One region of the Aeromonas sp. MdU4 genome, then DNA from elsewhere that is predicted to be linked to it. Evidence: predicted binding sites of a transcription regulator. Region 1 holds the regulator's gene; the other holds the start of a gene.

Region 1 (7,582 bases):
CGGGGCGACGAGATCGGCCAGCTGGCGGACAACGTCAGCCGCATGGTCGAGACGCTCAAGAGCATGATTCAGAAACAGAAACAGCTGCTCTCTGACATCTCCCACGAGCTGCGCAGCCCCCTCACCCGGATGCAGCTGGCACAGGCGCTGATCCGCCGCAAGCAGGGGGACAGCGCCGAGCTGGCGCGGATCGAATCGGAAATCGGACGGCTGGACAAGCTGATCGGCGATCTGCTCGATCTGTCGCGGGTACAGCAGCATGTGGAGGCGCCGGTGGTACACCCGCTGGCCGAGTTGCTGGAGCCCATCCTCGAAGATGCGATGTTCGAAGCGAACCAGAGCGGCAAGCAGCTCAGGTTGCCGCCGCTGCCTGCCGAGTCGATCCAGATGTGGCCCGAGCTGCTGGCCAGAGCGGTAGAGAACCCTCTGCGCAACGCCCTCAAGTATGCTCGCGAGTTCATCAAGGTGGACTGGTATCGGGAGGGGTTGGAGTGGGTGATGACCATTCGGGATGACGGCCCCGGTGTGCCTGACGAGCAGCAAGCATTGCTGTTCCAGCCCTTCTTCCGGGTCGATGATGCCCGCAATGCCAAGACCGGCGGCACCGGACTGGGGCTGGCCATCGCCTCGGAGGCGATCCAGCGTCACGGCGGCACCATTGCGGCCAGCAACAATCACCCGACCGGGCTGACCATCACCATCCGCTTGCCCATCGCCTGATCCTTTTCATCCTGGCGGGCGCTGGGTATGCTGGCGCCCCTTCTTGGCTTTACATCTCTTTGCAGGAACTCGTCATGCTCGATATCGTCCTCTACCAGCCGGAAATTCCGCCCAACACCGGCAATATCATCCGGCTCTGCGCCAATACCGGTTACCGGCTCCATCTGATCGAGCCGCTGGGATTTGAGTGGGATGACAAGCGGGTGAAGCGGGCGGGACTCGACTATCACGAGTTTGCCGAGGTGAAGCGCTGGCCGAACTATGAGGCCTTTCTGGCAGCCGTGGCGCCCAAGCGGGTATTTGCCTGCACCACCAAGGGTCGCACTGCTCACTCGGCGGTGCAATTTGCTCTGGGCGATGCCTTGCTGTTTGGCCCGGAGAGTCGCGGTCTGCCCATCGAGATCATCGAGAGCCTGCCGTTCGAGCAGCGGCTGCGCATTCCGATGGTGCCCCAGAGCCGCAGCATGAACCTCTCCAACGCGGTATCGGTGTTCGTCTACGAGAGCTGGCGCCAGCTCGGCTACGACGGCGCCATGTAAGCGCCGTCGCGGATCAGTGGCGGGCGTCGAGCAGATGCCCGCTTCGCTCCAGCCGCCAGCAGGTGACCCCCAACGACAGACCGCGCCCCACCATCAGCGCCGCCATCGCCGCCCATAACGCGGCCACGCCCCACGACTGACAGAGCCACCAAATCGGGAAGAAGCCGCCGAATGCGGCCAGCAACATGCTGTTGCGCATCTCCCGCGCCCGAGTCGCCCCGATAAAGACCCCGTCCAGCAGGAAGCACCAGACCGCCAGCAACGGCATGGCAATCAGCCAGGGAAGCTGGCGATTTGCCTCTGCCACGACCGCCGGAATATCGGTGATCTGCCCCACCAGCCAGCTGCCCAGCAGGGCAAACCCCAAGGTAAATGTGGTCGCAATCAGCGCGGCCCAGCCCAGATTGAGCACGATGGCTTCCCGCAGTTTCTGCCGATCCCGCTGACCGATGGCCCGCCCCACCATGGCCTCCACCGCATAGGCAAAACCATCGAGTCCGTAGGAGATGAGCATCAGAAAGTTGAGCAGCACCGCATTGGCGGCCACCGCCACATCTCCCAGCCGTGCCCCTTGCAGAGTCATAAATGCAAAGCAGAGCTGTAAACAGAGGGAGCGCAGGAAGATATCGCGGTTGAGGCCGAGCAGTCGCACCATAGGGGCAAGTTGCCGCCAACGCTGCCAGCCATTGTGCCACACCGTTGGCGCCAGTTGCCGCAGCTGACGGCGTACCAGCCAGATCCCGGCCGCCAGCGCGCAGTAGTCCGCCATGACCGACGCCGCTGCCACACCCCGCACCTGCCAGCCAAGCCCCAGCACAAACAGGGCATCGAGCGCCATGTTGACCAGATTGGTAAGAATCAGCATCACCATGGGGCTGCGGGCATCCTGCATGCCCAACAGCCAGCCCATGATCACCAGATTGCAGAGCGCCGCCGGGGCACTCCAGATCCGCACCGCTACGTATTGACCAGCATAGAGCTGCACCTCGGGCGAACCGCCACTCAGGGCGATTAGCCTTGGCAACAGGGGAAACAGCAACAGCAGCAGGGCTAATCCGAGGGCAATGGCCAGCCCCAACGCCCGCAACAGGGTGTCAAGTTGGGCGCGGCCATCGGCAGCACCATGAGCCTGCGCCGTCAGCCCGGTAGTCGACATCCGCAGAAAGCCGAGCAACCAGAAGATGAGGTTGATCAATGTTGCCCCGACCGAAACGCCTCCCAGAAACCAGGCCTGACCGAGATGACCGATCACCCAGGTGTCCACCAGCCCCAGCAAGGGGGTGGTGATATTGGAAAAAACCATGGGTAGAGCGAGGGCAAAAACAGCGCGATGGCGAGAGGGATCTCGCCACCAGTGAGCACACGACGGAGTCATGTTCAGTAGCCAGCCAGCTTCATCATGCGGGAGAAGTCAGACAGCATGGTGGCCATCTGCACTCGCGGTACCCGGCCAGGCACCACCTGCGGACGAAACACCCCCTGCAACTTGCCCTGGGGATTGATAAGCACAATGGAAGCGGAGTGATCGATCAGATAGTCCTTCTCCCCCTGATTGGCGATGGAGTAAACCAGCCCCAAATTGCGCACAAACGGGAACAACTTGTCGTGGGGTGCGGTCGCGGCTTTGAACTCGGGATTGAAGAAAGCGGTATAGGTCTTGAGACGGGCCGGATCATCGCGCTGGGGATCCGCCGAGATAAACACCACCTGGCTGTTGGGCGCTCTCTTCTTCAGCTGATCGTAGACGGAGCGTATATCTGCCAGCGTGGTGGGGCAGATATCGGGACAAAAGGTGTAGCCGACAAACAGAAAGGTCCAGTGCCCCTTCAGGTTGGCCGGGGTGAACGGCTTGCTATCCGCATCGGTAAAGGAGAAATCGTTGATATCCCGCCCGGCAGGATAGTAGTCGGCCTGCTCTGGCTGCTTCGGTTGTGTGGCGTAGAACGCGAGGATCAGACTGCCTATCAGCAGTAGAAAAAGCAGGGGATAGCGGAGCTTCATCATCACAAGAGACCTTTTCAATTCGAGGCAGATGGCCAGCCGTAACCGGACAAGAGGAGATATTGTACCCCAGTGAACCACCAAGATGGGGCGACCTTGTAACGAACCCTGTCAATAGTCGACCATTTGGTGCGATTTATCGCCAGTGTCGACCATAAAAAAACCGGCCCATCGGGAGCCGGTTATGAACACGCCGGTTTGTCTCGCGTCCTCTCAGGTACGGGCGTTGCGCCCCTGCTGCAACATCTTGCCGATGGCGCGGACTCCGATCGGAATAACGGGTGCCAGCCAGCCTTCTTCCCCTTGACGCTCGCCATGGCCTCGCCGGAACAACAGTACCAGACGCACCACCTTCTCTTTCGGGCATCCCAGCCAGAGCGTCCAGTGCGACCCCTTGTGGTGCAACCAGAGACCATAAAACCAGGTCATCCGGCTCCCCTTGATAAAATGGGTGATTGACGATTCCGAGGGCGCAGCTGCCACTTGTGAATCCCATGGCGATCTTGATGCCATACCAGTCCTCCTTGACCGACAGGTCATGTTGCTTCGTCGGCCTGCACTCTGGTCAGACCCGTCACGACTACCTGCAACGCCAAAAGTGGTGCCGAACCGCAAGGCTCGGGCTCTACCCACTCTCCCTTCATATCCCGTGAAGGTGTTTTGCTTCATTTTCGTAATGTCCGGCTCCTCGCGAACCACTCATTGGTTACTCATCAGCGAAGAACCCGTCGCCATCCCAGCGATGAGGCTGCAAGATGGGGCTCTGATCAGAGCATATATCTGAAATGAATGATTGCTAGCAGGTCGTACATGACAAACATACCCGCAGCAGAAATCCGCTTGATCTGGTTAGAAAAGATCACCAAAAACAGCACGGCCTCCCGAAGGAGGCCGTGTGGCAAAAGCAGTTGGAAGTAAGGACTACATCCAGTCGGCGTTACGGATCACCCCGACAGCCAGTCCCTCGATGGTGAGCTGCTGGCTGGAAAGGTCCACCTCGATGGGAGAGAGCTCTTCGTTCTCCGGCAGCAGCCACACCTGGCTACCCTTGCGCTGGAAGCGCTTGACGGTGACATCCTCATCGAGACGAGCAACCACCACCTGACCGTTGCGCACCTCCTGGGTCTTGTGCACTGCCAGCAGATCGCCATCCAGAATGCCGATGTTCTTCATGCTCATCCCCTGCACCCGCAGCAGAAAATCTGCCCGCGGATGGAACAGGGCGGGATCCACCTGGTAGTGGCTCTCGATATGCTCCTGCGCCAGGATCGGTTCACCGGCGGCTACCTTGCCGATCAGCGGCAGGCCGCTCTCTTCCAGCACCTCTTCCTCTTCAAGCAGCAGGCGAATACCGCGGGACGTGCCCGGCATGATCTCGATGACCCCTTTTTTGGCCAGGGCCTTCAAATGTTCTTCGGCCGCATTGGCCGACTTGAAACCAAGCTTCTGGGCAATCTCGGCACGAGTCGGCGGCATGCCGGTCTCGCTCATGTTCACCTTGATCAGCTCCAGCACTTCGGCCTGGCGGGGGGTAAGGGGTTTCATAGAATTGGCACCTGTCTTTTTATACAGCACACTGGCAGTATATACAGTGCGGTGGCCAAGGCAAGGCGCAGCTGACATTTGTCACGACCAACCCCTCATTTACTGCTGTTTTGATCCTGCGCAGCCAACTCATCGTACCTCTCGGCGACAACGGGCTGCCGATTTGTTATGCTCACGCCGCATTTTTTTGGAGAGCAGACGCACATGTCCCTAGGACAGAAGATTTCCAGAGCCATCTTGCAATGGCCGGTCAGCGGCTTGGTCAATCACAAGAGCCTGCCGGAAAATCCCATCACAGAACTCAATCTGGATCCGGCCAGACCCATCGTCTACGCCCTGAAAACCAGTTCGATCACCGACCTGATGACCTTGCAGCAGTGCTGCGAGGATCTCGATCTGCCCGGCCCCTTCACGCCGCTGGAGCTTAACGGCCAGCTGCTGCCGCGCTATGTCTGTCTGGATCGTCCGCCTCCCCTGTTTGGCAAGCGCAGCAAGCCGCTCCCCTTCCTGCAGGAGTTCCACCAGCTGCTGGACCTGCATAAGCAGGATCCCGAACTGGATATCCAGGTGGTACCCGTCACCCTGTTCTGGGGCCGCGCCCCGGGGCGGGAGGGGGAAGAGGCCTCCGGCCTCAACATCATCAGCAGTCTGGCGCCGAACCGCCTCAAAAAGGCGCTTATCGTGATCCTCAAGGGGCGCGAGAATCTGGTGCGCTTCTCGCCACCGCTCTCCCTGCGCTACATGGCCGACAAGCACGGCACCGACGAGGCCATCGCCCACAAGCTGGCACGAGTGGCTCGCACCCACTTCAGCCGCCAGCAGTTGGCCGCCACCGGCCCGAAACTGCCGAACCGCAACCTGCTGTTCAAGCAACTGCTTGATTCCGAGGTGATCCAGCAGGCGATCAGCGAAGAAGCTGAGCGCGAAGGGATCAGCCAGGAAAAAGCCCAGAAGCGGGCTCACGGCTACATGGACGAGATCGCCTCCGACTTCTCCTACCGGCTGATCCGCCTCGGCGAAAGTTTCCTCGGCTGGCTGTGGAACAAGCTCTACCGCGGGCTCTCCGTCAACGGTGCCGAGAAGGTACGCCAGCTGGCACAAGAGGGGCACGAGATCGTCTATGTACCCTGCCATCGCAGTCACATGGACTACCTTCTGCTCTCCTACGTCATCTACCATCAGGGGATGGTGCCGCCCCACATTGCGGCGGGCATCAACCTCAACTTCTGGCCAGCGGGGCCCATCTTTCGCCACGGCGGCGCCTTCTTCATTCGCCGCACCTTCAAGGGCAATCCGCTCTACAGCACGGTATTTCGCGAATATCTCAACCTGCTGTTTGCCAAGGGTTACTCGGTAGAGTTCTTCACCGAGGGTGGCCGCTCCCGTACCGGCCGTCTGCTGCCGCCCAAGACCGGCATGCTGGCGATGACCCTGCAGGCGATGATGCGCGGTCTGGATCGTCCGGTGACTCTGGTGCCGGTCTATCTGGGCTACGAACACGTGATGGAGGTAAACACCTACCACAACGAGCTCAAGGGCAGCCGCAAGGAGAAAGAGAGCTTCCTGCAGGTGCTCGGCATCCTGCGCAAGCTGCGCAACTACGGCCGTGGCTTCGTCAACTTCGGCGAGCCGCTGACCCTCAACAGCTACCTGAGCGAGCATGTCCCCGACTGGAAAAAACACATCGGGGAAGAGGAGCGTCCAGAGTGGATGGCGGGGACCGTCAACGATCTGGCCGAACTACTGATGACCCGGATCAACGGGGCCGCCGCCGTCAACGGCCTGACCCTGAGCGCGCTGGCACTGCTGGCCGCCGAGCGTCACGCCCTGACCCGCGACGAGTTGCAGGCCCAACTCAACACCTATCTGGATCTGCTCAAGGCGGTGCCTTACAGCCCGCAGAGCACCATCCCGGATGAGGACGCCAAGACCCTGCTGGATCAGGCGATGGAGCTCAACAAGTTCGAGGTGAGCGAGGACAAGCTGGGCCAGATCATCAGTCTGGATCGCTATCAGGCGATCCTGCTGACCTACTACCGCAACAACATCCTCCACCTGTTCGCCATGCCCTCTCTGGTCGCCGCCCTGATCGAGCGGTGCGAGGGGATCTCTCGCAGCGAAATCATGGCCCGCTGCATCGACATCTATCCGCTGCTCAAAACCGAGCTGTTCCTCCGTTATGAAGAGGAGGAGCTGCCGGAGTTGGTCGACAGCCTGCTCGATGCTCTGCAAACCCAGCAGTTGATCGAGACCCGTGATGGTGGCTACTGGGTCAACCCGGCCAACCAGATGCGCCTGCTGCTGCTGGCGGAGAGCATTCAGGAGACTCTGCAACGCTACGCTATCGTGCTGACCCGGGTGCTGGACCAGCCCCATATCGAAGCGGAGCAGCTGGAAGCGGACGGCCTGATGATGGCAGAGCGCCTCGGCACCCTGCATGGCATCAATGCCCCCGAGTTCTTCGACCAGAAACTGTTCAGTACCCTGATCCACACGCTGCGCAAAGAGGGCTACTTCTCCTCCGACTGCAAGCCGGATCTCGGCCGCTTCCAGGCACTGGCAGAAAACATAGTGCCGCTGCTGAGCAACAAGATCCGCCGTACTATTCAGGCGGGCAACCAGCTCTGATCAGCAACCCGAAACAAAGAAGGCCGCATGATGCGGCCTTCTTTTTTATCAGGATTTGTGCGGGATAAGTCACGCCAGCAGGTAGTCGAGTACCAGACCGGCAAACACCAGCGCCCCCACATAGTTGTTGTTGAGAAACGCCTGGAAGC
Region 2 (7,582 bases), on a different contig from region 1:
CAGCAATCAGTTGTCATATGGCTCACTTTTTCTACTACATGTTGGTTTACATGTGTTTTTCGTGAGCTGTTAGCCTGTGATTGTGGTGTTGTGTTTCTTCCTCTGCGGGAAGAGGGGCTCAGATCTTCTCGATTTGACCCAGTCTGTCATCTGAATGTGTTTGGCGCCTCCAGCTGGATGGCGCCTTTTTTTGCACTTTTTATACCTTGAACTGTCCCACCAGTTGCTGCTGTTTGTCAGCCAGCGCGGATAGCTCGCGACCATTTTCAGCGGAGGTCGCCGCTTCAGCCCGGATGGTGTTGCTCACATCGCGAATGTTGCTGACATTACGGTTAATCTCGTCCGCCACCCGGCTCTGCTCCTGTGCCGCCCGGGCAATCTGCTCGTTCATTTGATGGATGGTGGAGACCGACTGGATGATCTGCTCCAGCACCTGTACCGAGAGATCCACCTTGGCCAGCGTCTCGTCAGCCTGGCTATGACCATCGCGAATAGCCTTGACCACAGCACCAGTCCCAGACTGCAACTGACTGATCAGATTCTGGATCTCGACGATGGCATTCTGGGTGCGACCAGCCAGATTGCGCACCTCGTCCGCCACCACAGCAAAGCCACGGCCCTGCTCACCGGCCCGCGCCGCTTCGATGGCTGCATTCAACGCCAGCAAGTTGGTCTGCTCGGCAATCCCCTGAATAACGGTGAGAATGTCATTGATATTGCCACTGTTGGCCGAGAGCCGCTCCACCACCGGCTGGGCATCGTTGATGATGGTCATCAGCTTGCGCATCGCCTCCTGGGTATCGGCTACCACATACTTGCCCTCTTGCGCGGCGGCGTCAGTGGTGTTGGCGGCTGCGACGGCAGAGCTGGCATTGCCAGAAACCTGCATCGCCGTAGCGCTGAGCTCTTCAAATGCCGTCGCCACCAGATCGATCTCCTGATACTGGGATTGCATGCCACTACTGGTACGTCCGGCCACCTGCGCCGCACGCTCGGCGCTGGCACGGGTGCCAGCAACGGTGTCAATAACCTGGCTGATGGTCGATTGCAGCTTGTTGAGAAAGCTGTTGAACCACTTGGCCAGCTCACCAATCTCGTCTTGCCGATGGATATCGATGCGCTGGGTCAAATCGCCTTCGCCAGTGGCAATATCTTTGAGACGGGCAACGACGGCGCGAATGGGGGCCACAATTTGACGAGCCATCAGCCAGATAAAACTCAATGCGACCAATGAAATCAGTAAACCAATCATCAGTTGCGTGGCAACACTGCGGCTGGCTTCAGCAGCCAGATCATCTTGCAACTGCTGGGCAGAAGCCAGTACCACAGCTCGTGGCAATTCAATGTAGATACCCCATTTGCGATCCGTACCACGCATGGATACCGGCACAAAGGTCTGTAACAGGGCGCCATCACGGCTCCAGCGAGTCAGCTCCTGGCCCTGACTGAGCCACCCTTTCAGCTCGGTTGCCAGGCCCTGATACTGCTGAGGCAACCCAAGCCCCAGCGTCACGTCAAATTCGTCAGCCCCCGCCACCCGGCCCTCATTGCTGACCAGCAATATCTTGCCTTTACCGGCATACAGTTCCTTATCCATGGCAGAGACCAGATTTTGCAACGTGGTCAGGGAGATATCGACCCCGACCATCCCCAGCACCGAGTTCTGCTCCAGCAAGGGTACGGAGACCGAGGTGATCAAGACTTTCTTGTCCCCTACGTCATCCATATAAGGCTCTAGTAAACAGAGCGCCCGGGTGCGGATGCTGCAACGATACCACTCGTTTTCAACACCTCCGGCTGCGGTCGGACTCTCATCAGCCAGCACATCTTCATTCTGCACTTCCGGCACTATCTTGCCGTTGTCATAAGCCCAGTAACTGGAGAAACGCCCCTTGTCGTTGGCTCCGAGATCGGTAGAACCCTGATAATTGCTATCTTCTCCATCCAGCTGATCCGGCTCAAACACGGCGTAAACACCGAGCAAATTGGTAGAAGACGCCGCCGCGTCGTGTAACTGTTGATTGATGGCGCTACGCAACGCCTCCGAATGGACAAAGTTGTCGGCCGCATTCTTGCGCTGGAACAGCACATCCTCGGCCAGCAAGGTCGCGCGGAAATAGGCTTCATCAAGATAACTGGTCACCTTGGCGGCCTGTTCTGCCCCCATCGCCTTCATCCAGTTCTCGGCAGACTGCTGGGCCTCTTGCATGGTGGCGTGCCGCACCTGTTCCTGCATCTTGCTGGCATTGTAAATAGAAGAGGCAACCAGCGCCGCCGCGGTGATCAACAGACAACAACCAGCAATCAGAGTGATCCGCCCCTGGACAGAAAGTGCGCTCATGCCAATATTCCTATGTCATACAGATAGCTATGGATTGATTATCGACTTTATAAACAAAAACTTAACCGCCTCACAGCAAATCGAGCGAAAGTTGGTTAACTTCTCCCTCTTTCGGCAGCCCGACCACCAGCCCCAGCAGGCGAACCGAGCGTCCCTTCGAACGCTGTAAACCCTCCTGAAGCATAGGAATGAACAATCCGGCTTGATAACCTCCCTGGCTACGATAGACGGTGGTCTGATGGAAGTCGGTAAACTTGAGTTTAATCCCTTGCCCCATCACTTGCTCGGCAGGACAGGCTAGCTGAAAGCGCCGCTCCAATTCCGGCAACAGCTGATACAATACCGTCAGGCAAGCATCCTCATCACACAGATCGCTTGCCAACGTGGTCTCCACCCCGATGGTTTTGCGGATCCGGTGTGCCTGTACCGGCTGCTCATCCCGCCCCCAGATCCGGCTGGTCAGCATCTCGCCCAACTTGCCAAAGCGGCTTTGCAGCTCATCGGCCGACAACCCTCGCGCATCCTCACAGGTGTAAAGACCCTGAGCCTCCAACCGCTCAGCGGTCTTGCGCCCGACTCCGGGTAGTTTCCCCAGAGGCAACTGGCAGACAAATTCGGCCACCTCATCGGGGCGAATGACAAACAATCCATCCGGCTTGCGTTGCTCCGAAGCAAGCTTGGCCAAAAACTTGTTTGGCGCCACCCCGGCCGAAGCGGTCAATCCCAACTCGGTAACAATGGCCTGCCGGATCTCTTTTGCCATCAGGGTAGCACTGCCACCGCAACAGCGGCTGTGGGTCACGTCGAGATAAGCCTCGTCCAGCGACAGGGGTTCAACCAGATCGGTGTAACGAAGAAAAATGGCCCTGAGCTGACGCGAGATATCTTGATAGAGCGACATTCGCCCCGGTAGCAATACCAATGGCGGACAGAGCTTTTTCGCCAATCCGGTGGGCATGGCCGAACGAACCCCGAACCGGCGTGCCACATAGTTGCAGGTCGAGATGACGCCGCGCCATTCGGAGGCCCCACCGATGGCCAGCGGCACCTCCCGCAGTGCTGGGTTATCCCGCATCTCCACGGCGGCAAAAAAACAGTCCATGTCGATATGGATGACCTTGCGCATACCACTGTATAAATAAACAGACATGACATCATCTTACCCCAAGGATGGAAACAGCTCTATCCCTCCTCATGGCGGCTAAAATAATAGACTCCAAAGAGACCTCATATTTAGCCATAAACAAGGAGCATGCGGGATGAGATACCTCTGGCTGGGACTCTGTTTGCTACCGCTGACAAGCATCAGCAAGAACAACCCGACGGCAGAGTGCCGCTGGCTTTACGATCGGATAGAGATACTGGAACAAGCCATCAAGAAAGGGGACAAACTGGGTACAGAGCAAGAACTGGCACGCTGGCGTGAGGAGTTTCGCAAGAAGGAGTGCAAACAGTATGACTACTGAGTCAGATCATTCGGCATAACTGACAACCGCAGATAAAAAAACAGGCCCCGGTCGACATGACCGGGGCCTGTTGTTCAAGGCATAGCCAGCTCAAGCTGCTTTATGGCCGTGCGGTTATGGCAGAACCATAGGAACCGCTACGGCCGTAGCCTGCTCATCTCCGCGCAGTACCCGCACCAGTTCAAGCGCAAACTCGATGGCGCTACCCGGTCCCTGGCTGGTGATGAGACGATGGGCTTCATCCCTGACCACCCGCTCCTGTGACAGCAAAGATGCAGGCAGCTGGGTCTGAAAACCGGGGTGACAGGTGACGCTGGCCCCATCAAGCAAATCATGGTGCTGCAACACCACCACGGGCGCTGCGCAAATCGCGGCTCGCCAGCGGCCGAGGCGAGCCTGCTCTTTGAGCAGATCGATGGCCAGATGGGTATCGCGGATCACTTCGCTACCCGGCAAGCCCCCGGGCACCACGATGGCCTCAAAATCCCGGCGGGTTAGTTCATCGATATGGCAATCAGCCACCAGCTGAACCCCGCGCGACGCCTTCACCTGCCGCAATCCGGCAGGACAGCAAGAAGCCAGCACCACCTCAATCCTGGCGCGCACCAGGGTATCGACAATGGCCACCGTCTCTATCTCTTCCGACCCCGGGGCCACCAACACCAGTACACTCATCTTTGCCTCCTTGGCTACCTAGCGATTAATCAAGCTGCCTGGCTCTTCTCTTTAACCGCCTGATAGAGCCCCTGATTGACCGGCACAGCAATACCGTGCTCCGCCGCCTTGGCCAGCAGGAAGCCGGTGATGGCCTCAATCTCGGTCTCTCGTCCCTGCTCCATATCCTGATACATGGAGGAGTAATTATCAGCAGTCAGCTCCACCACGGTCATCACCCGACGTTGCAGCTCTTCCGCCGTGGTGGCAATGCCTTCGGCACACATCACATCCGCCACTTCCACACATATCTGTTGCAACGCATCAGCGAAACGGGGGCCTGCCAGCTCGCCATTCTTCAGCTTGTAGAGAGCGGTAAGCGGATTGATAGCGCAGTTGATGGCCAGCTTTTGCCACTGCCGCACCAGTATCTGCTCATCCCAGCCAGCCTGACCCAGCGCCAGCGCCAACTCATCGGCAAGTGCAACATGAGCGTTGGCGGCCTCATTGATCGGGCCAAGCCAGGTTTCACCCTTGCCGGTATGACGGAAGACAAAATGGCCGCACTTCATGGCGCCATGACTGGTGACCCCGCCAATCACCGGATTGTGCGGGAACATGGCGACGACCTGCTCGGCAATCCCCATGCCGTTATGCAACAGCACGATCGGCACACCGGCATCCAGCTTGCCCACCAGAGGCGTCAACGCATCAAGCACTTGATTGGCTTTGGTCATTACCAGCAATCGCTTGATTTTACCGGGATTGCTAACAAATCCCCGCTCGATATTGAGTAGCTGAACGTGCCCTTCCAGCGAGGTAAAGTCGATCCCCGGATGCAACGTTGACTGGTGATGCTCGCGCAGCAACGCGCGGGTTGATTGACCACTGATGGTCAACAAGGAGGCAAAAACGCCGCCGAGAGCACCGCAACCCAACAAGGACCACTGTGGAATAAGGGGTTGTCGGGAATTTTTTAATCCGCTTGGCATGGTGTGACTCTGTCAGGGTAAGGGTTGCAATCCTCTCAACCTGTTACCGGGGATAAGTGAAGATACTTTTGATGGACACTAACGGGTCCGCCCGTCATGTGCGCAGGGGATTCTAGCAGAGCAACCCCATCAAAATCAGCAAATTTGCCCGTTTTCTGGTAGATTGCCCCCCGATAACGCAACATGAGGAGCTTCGGCTATGCCGTCATTCGATATTGTCTCTGAAGTCAAAATGAACGAGGTGTTGAACGCTGTCGACAACGCCAATCGTGAACTGGCCACCCGTTTCGATTTTCGTGGGGTAGAAGCCAGCTTCGAGTTGAACAAGGAAGAGGTGAAACTGGAAGCCGATGCCGATTTCCAGCTCAAGCAGATGGTCGAAATCCTGCGCGGCGCCCTGCTCAAGCGCAACATCGAAAACAGCTCGATGGAAGTCGGCGACTCTGTTCACTCCGGCAAGCGCTTCCACCTGACCGTCAAGTTCAAGCAGGGGATCGAAAAAGAGATCGCCAAGAAACTGGTGAAGCTGATCAAGGACTCCAAAATCAAGGTTCAGGTTGCCATTCAGGGTGATGAAGTTCGTGTCACCGGCAAGAAACGCGACGATCTGCAAGAGACCATGGCGCTGGTCCGTGGTGCCGAATTGGGTCAACCGATGCAGTTCCAGAATTTCCGCGATTAAATGAACTTATATAATGGCGCTTGTCTGTCGACTCGGTCACATTATTTAACACGCCATATCAGAAATAAAAAAACCGGAGCAAAGGCTCCGGTTTTTTGTACCCCAAGTTTTATTAGAACTTGTAGGTTGCGTCGAAATAGTGACCCACACCAGATGTTTTCTGGTTGAGGCCTGGGCCATAAGAAGCACCATCTTTGAAGAAGGCCATGTTGTTATAAACCTTCAGGCCATAACCCAGGGCAAAGCGATCGTTGTGCCAGTAAATACCGTTGAACCACTGCAGTGATTCAGAGGTGCGAGTGGCATCAGTTTTTTCCAGCTCATCGGCGCCGAACATGTAATCCAGATAGCCCTGATAAGCGATGAAAGAGCCATTGGAGAAGTTGTATACCGGTTTGAACCAGGTGGTGCTAACCATGTAGCCATCCCATTTACCTTCGTTAGTAGCACCGTAGTTTTCGCGCACATAACGAGAGTAGAGATTCAGGCCCATCTTGCCCATGTAAGGCACTTCAACGTCAGAACCCAGACCAATATATGTTTCAAACAGGCCCTTATCGCCAACGTTTGTAACGCTAGCAACATAAACCTCTTTCACCGGGCCAAAAGAGAGGTCTTTACCGGTCAATGCATCAATGGACATGCGTGGTGCGAACTTCATGAAGAAGTTATCGCCACCATGGAAGTTATCTTTGCCTTCGTTGAATACATCCAGTACGTCGATGTAGCCGTAGAGATCGAAAATACCGGAGCGGCCACCAAATTCCATCTCAAAATAGTTGTTATCAGCGTTGTCGGAGAACGGCAGCTTGTTGTTCTCACCATGCATAATATTGAACTGGAACCACTTGAAGTCATTCTTGTGGATATCACCACTGTAATCAGCAGCAAAAGCCGGAGTGGCGGCAGCCGCCAGCAGACCGGCAGCGATCAGAGTCTTGGTAAATTTGGCCATTTTATTGGTCTCTTGTGCGTTAGTTGAGGTTTTCCGTAGCCTGCCCACAAGGAGCGAAAGGAATTCTAATCAAATAAAATATTAGGTGAAACAACTTATCTGGAACTTTATCCGGAATTGTGAATCTAATCACCCCTGGCTATGTGCCAGCCCTTGCTATTTATCTGCCACTGAGAGCAGCTTTTTTCCCTTTCTCGCCACCAGCACAATCAACAACAATACCGGCAATCCCAGGATGCTCGTCCCGATAAAGAAGGCGCTGTAGCCAATCTGCTCCACAATTTGCCCCGAAAAGCCGGCCAACAATTTGGGCAACAACAACATCACCGAGCTAAACAGCGCGTACTGAGTTGCCGAAAATGCAACATTGGTAAGACTTGAGAGGTAAGTCACAAAGGCCGCTGCCGCGATACCGGCACTGAGATTATCCAGCGAGATGATAAGGGTCAGTAACTCCAGGTTGTGGCCTACCTGATTAAGCAGGGCAAACAG

The links. Region 1 encodes LexA, which represses DNA repair genes until DNA is damaged. Its sites were predicted from a motif close to ANCTGTNTNNNNANACAGNT; they were not measured.
Region 2: a site for LexA is predicted at 3,470-3,489, ahead of dinB (DNA polymerase IV). Genes of this name have one in related genera too.

Annotation. Positions count from the first base shown of each region.
Region 1 is NZ_JBHFMW010000015.1:35,479-43,060, reverse strand. Features, by position in the region: gene ACE1BR_RS08405 (ATP-binding protein) at 1-720, shown strand, start outside; gene trmL (tRNA (uridine(34)/cytosine(34)/5-carboxymethylaminomethyluridine(34)-2'-O)-methyltransferase TrmL) at 795-1,259, shown strand; gene ACE1BR_RS08395 (MATE family efflux transporter) at 1,273-2,634, opposite strand; gene ACE1BR_RS08390 (SCO family protein) at 2,637-3,263, opposite strand; gene ACE1BR_RS08385 (hypothetical protein) at 3,474-3,689, opposite strand; gene lexA (transcriptional repressor LexA) at 4,182-4,805, opposite strand; gene plsB (glycerol-3-phosphate 1-O-acyltransferase PlsB) at 5,010-7,433, shown strand; gene ubiA (4-hydroxybenzoate octaprenyltransferase) at 7,503-7,582, opposite strand, start outside.
Region 2 is NZ_JBHFMW010000020.1:152,164-159,745, forward strand. Features, by position in the region: gene ACE1BR_RS10735 (methyl-accepting chemotaxis protein) at 200-2,341, opposite strand; gene dinB (DNA polymerase IV) at 2,412-3,467, opposite strand; gene ACE1BR_RS10745 (hypothetical protein) at 3,601-3,807, shown strand; gene ACE1BR_RS10750 (DJ-1 family glyoxalase III) at 3,922-4,482, opposite strand; gene ACE1BR_RS10755 (ketopantoate reductase family protein) at 4,512-5,453, opposite strand; gene ACE1BR_RS10760 (YajQ family cyclic di-GMP-binding protein) at 5,653-6,135, shown strand; gene ACE1BR_RS10765 (outer membrane protein OmpK) at 6,248-7,090, opposite strand; gene ACE1BR_RS10770 (MFS transporter) at 7,247-7,582, opposite strand, start outside.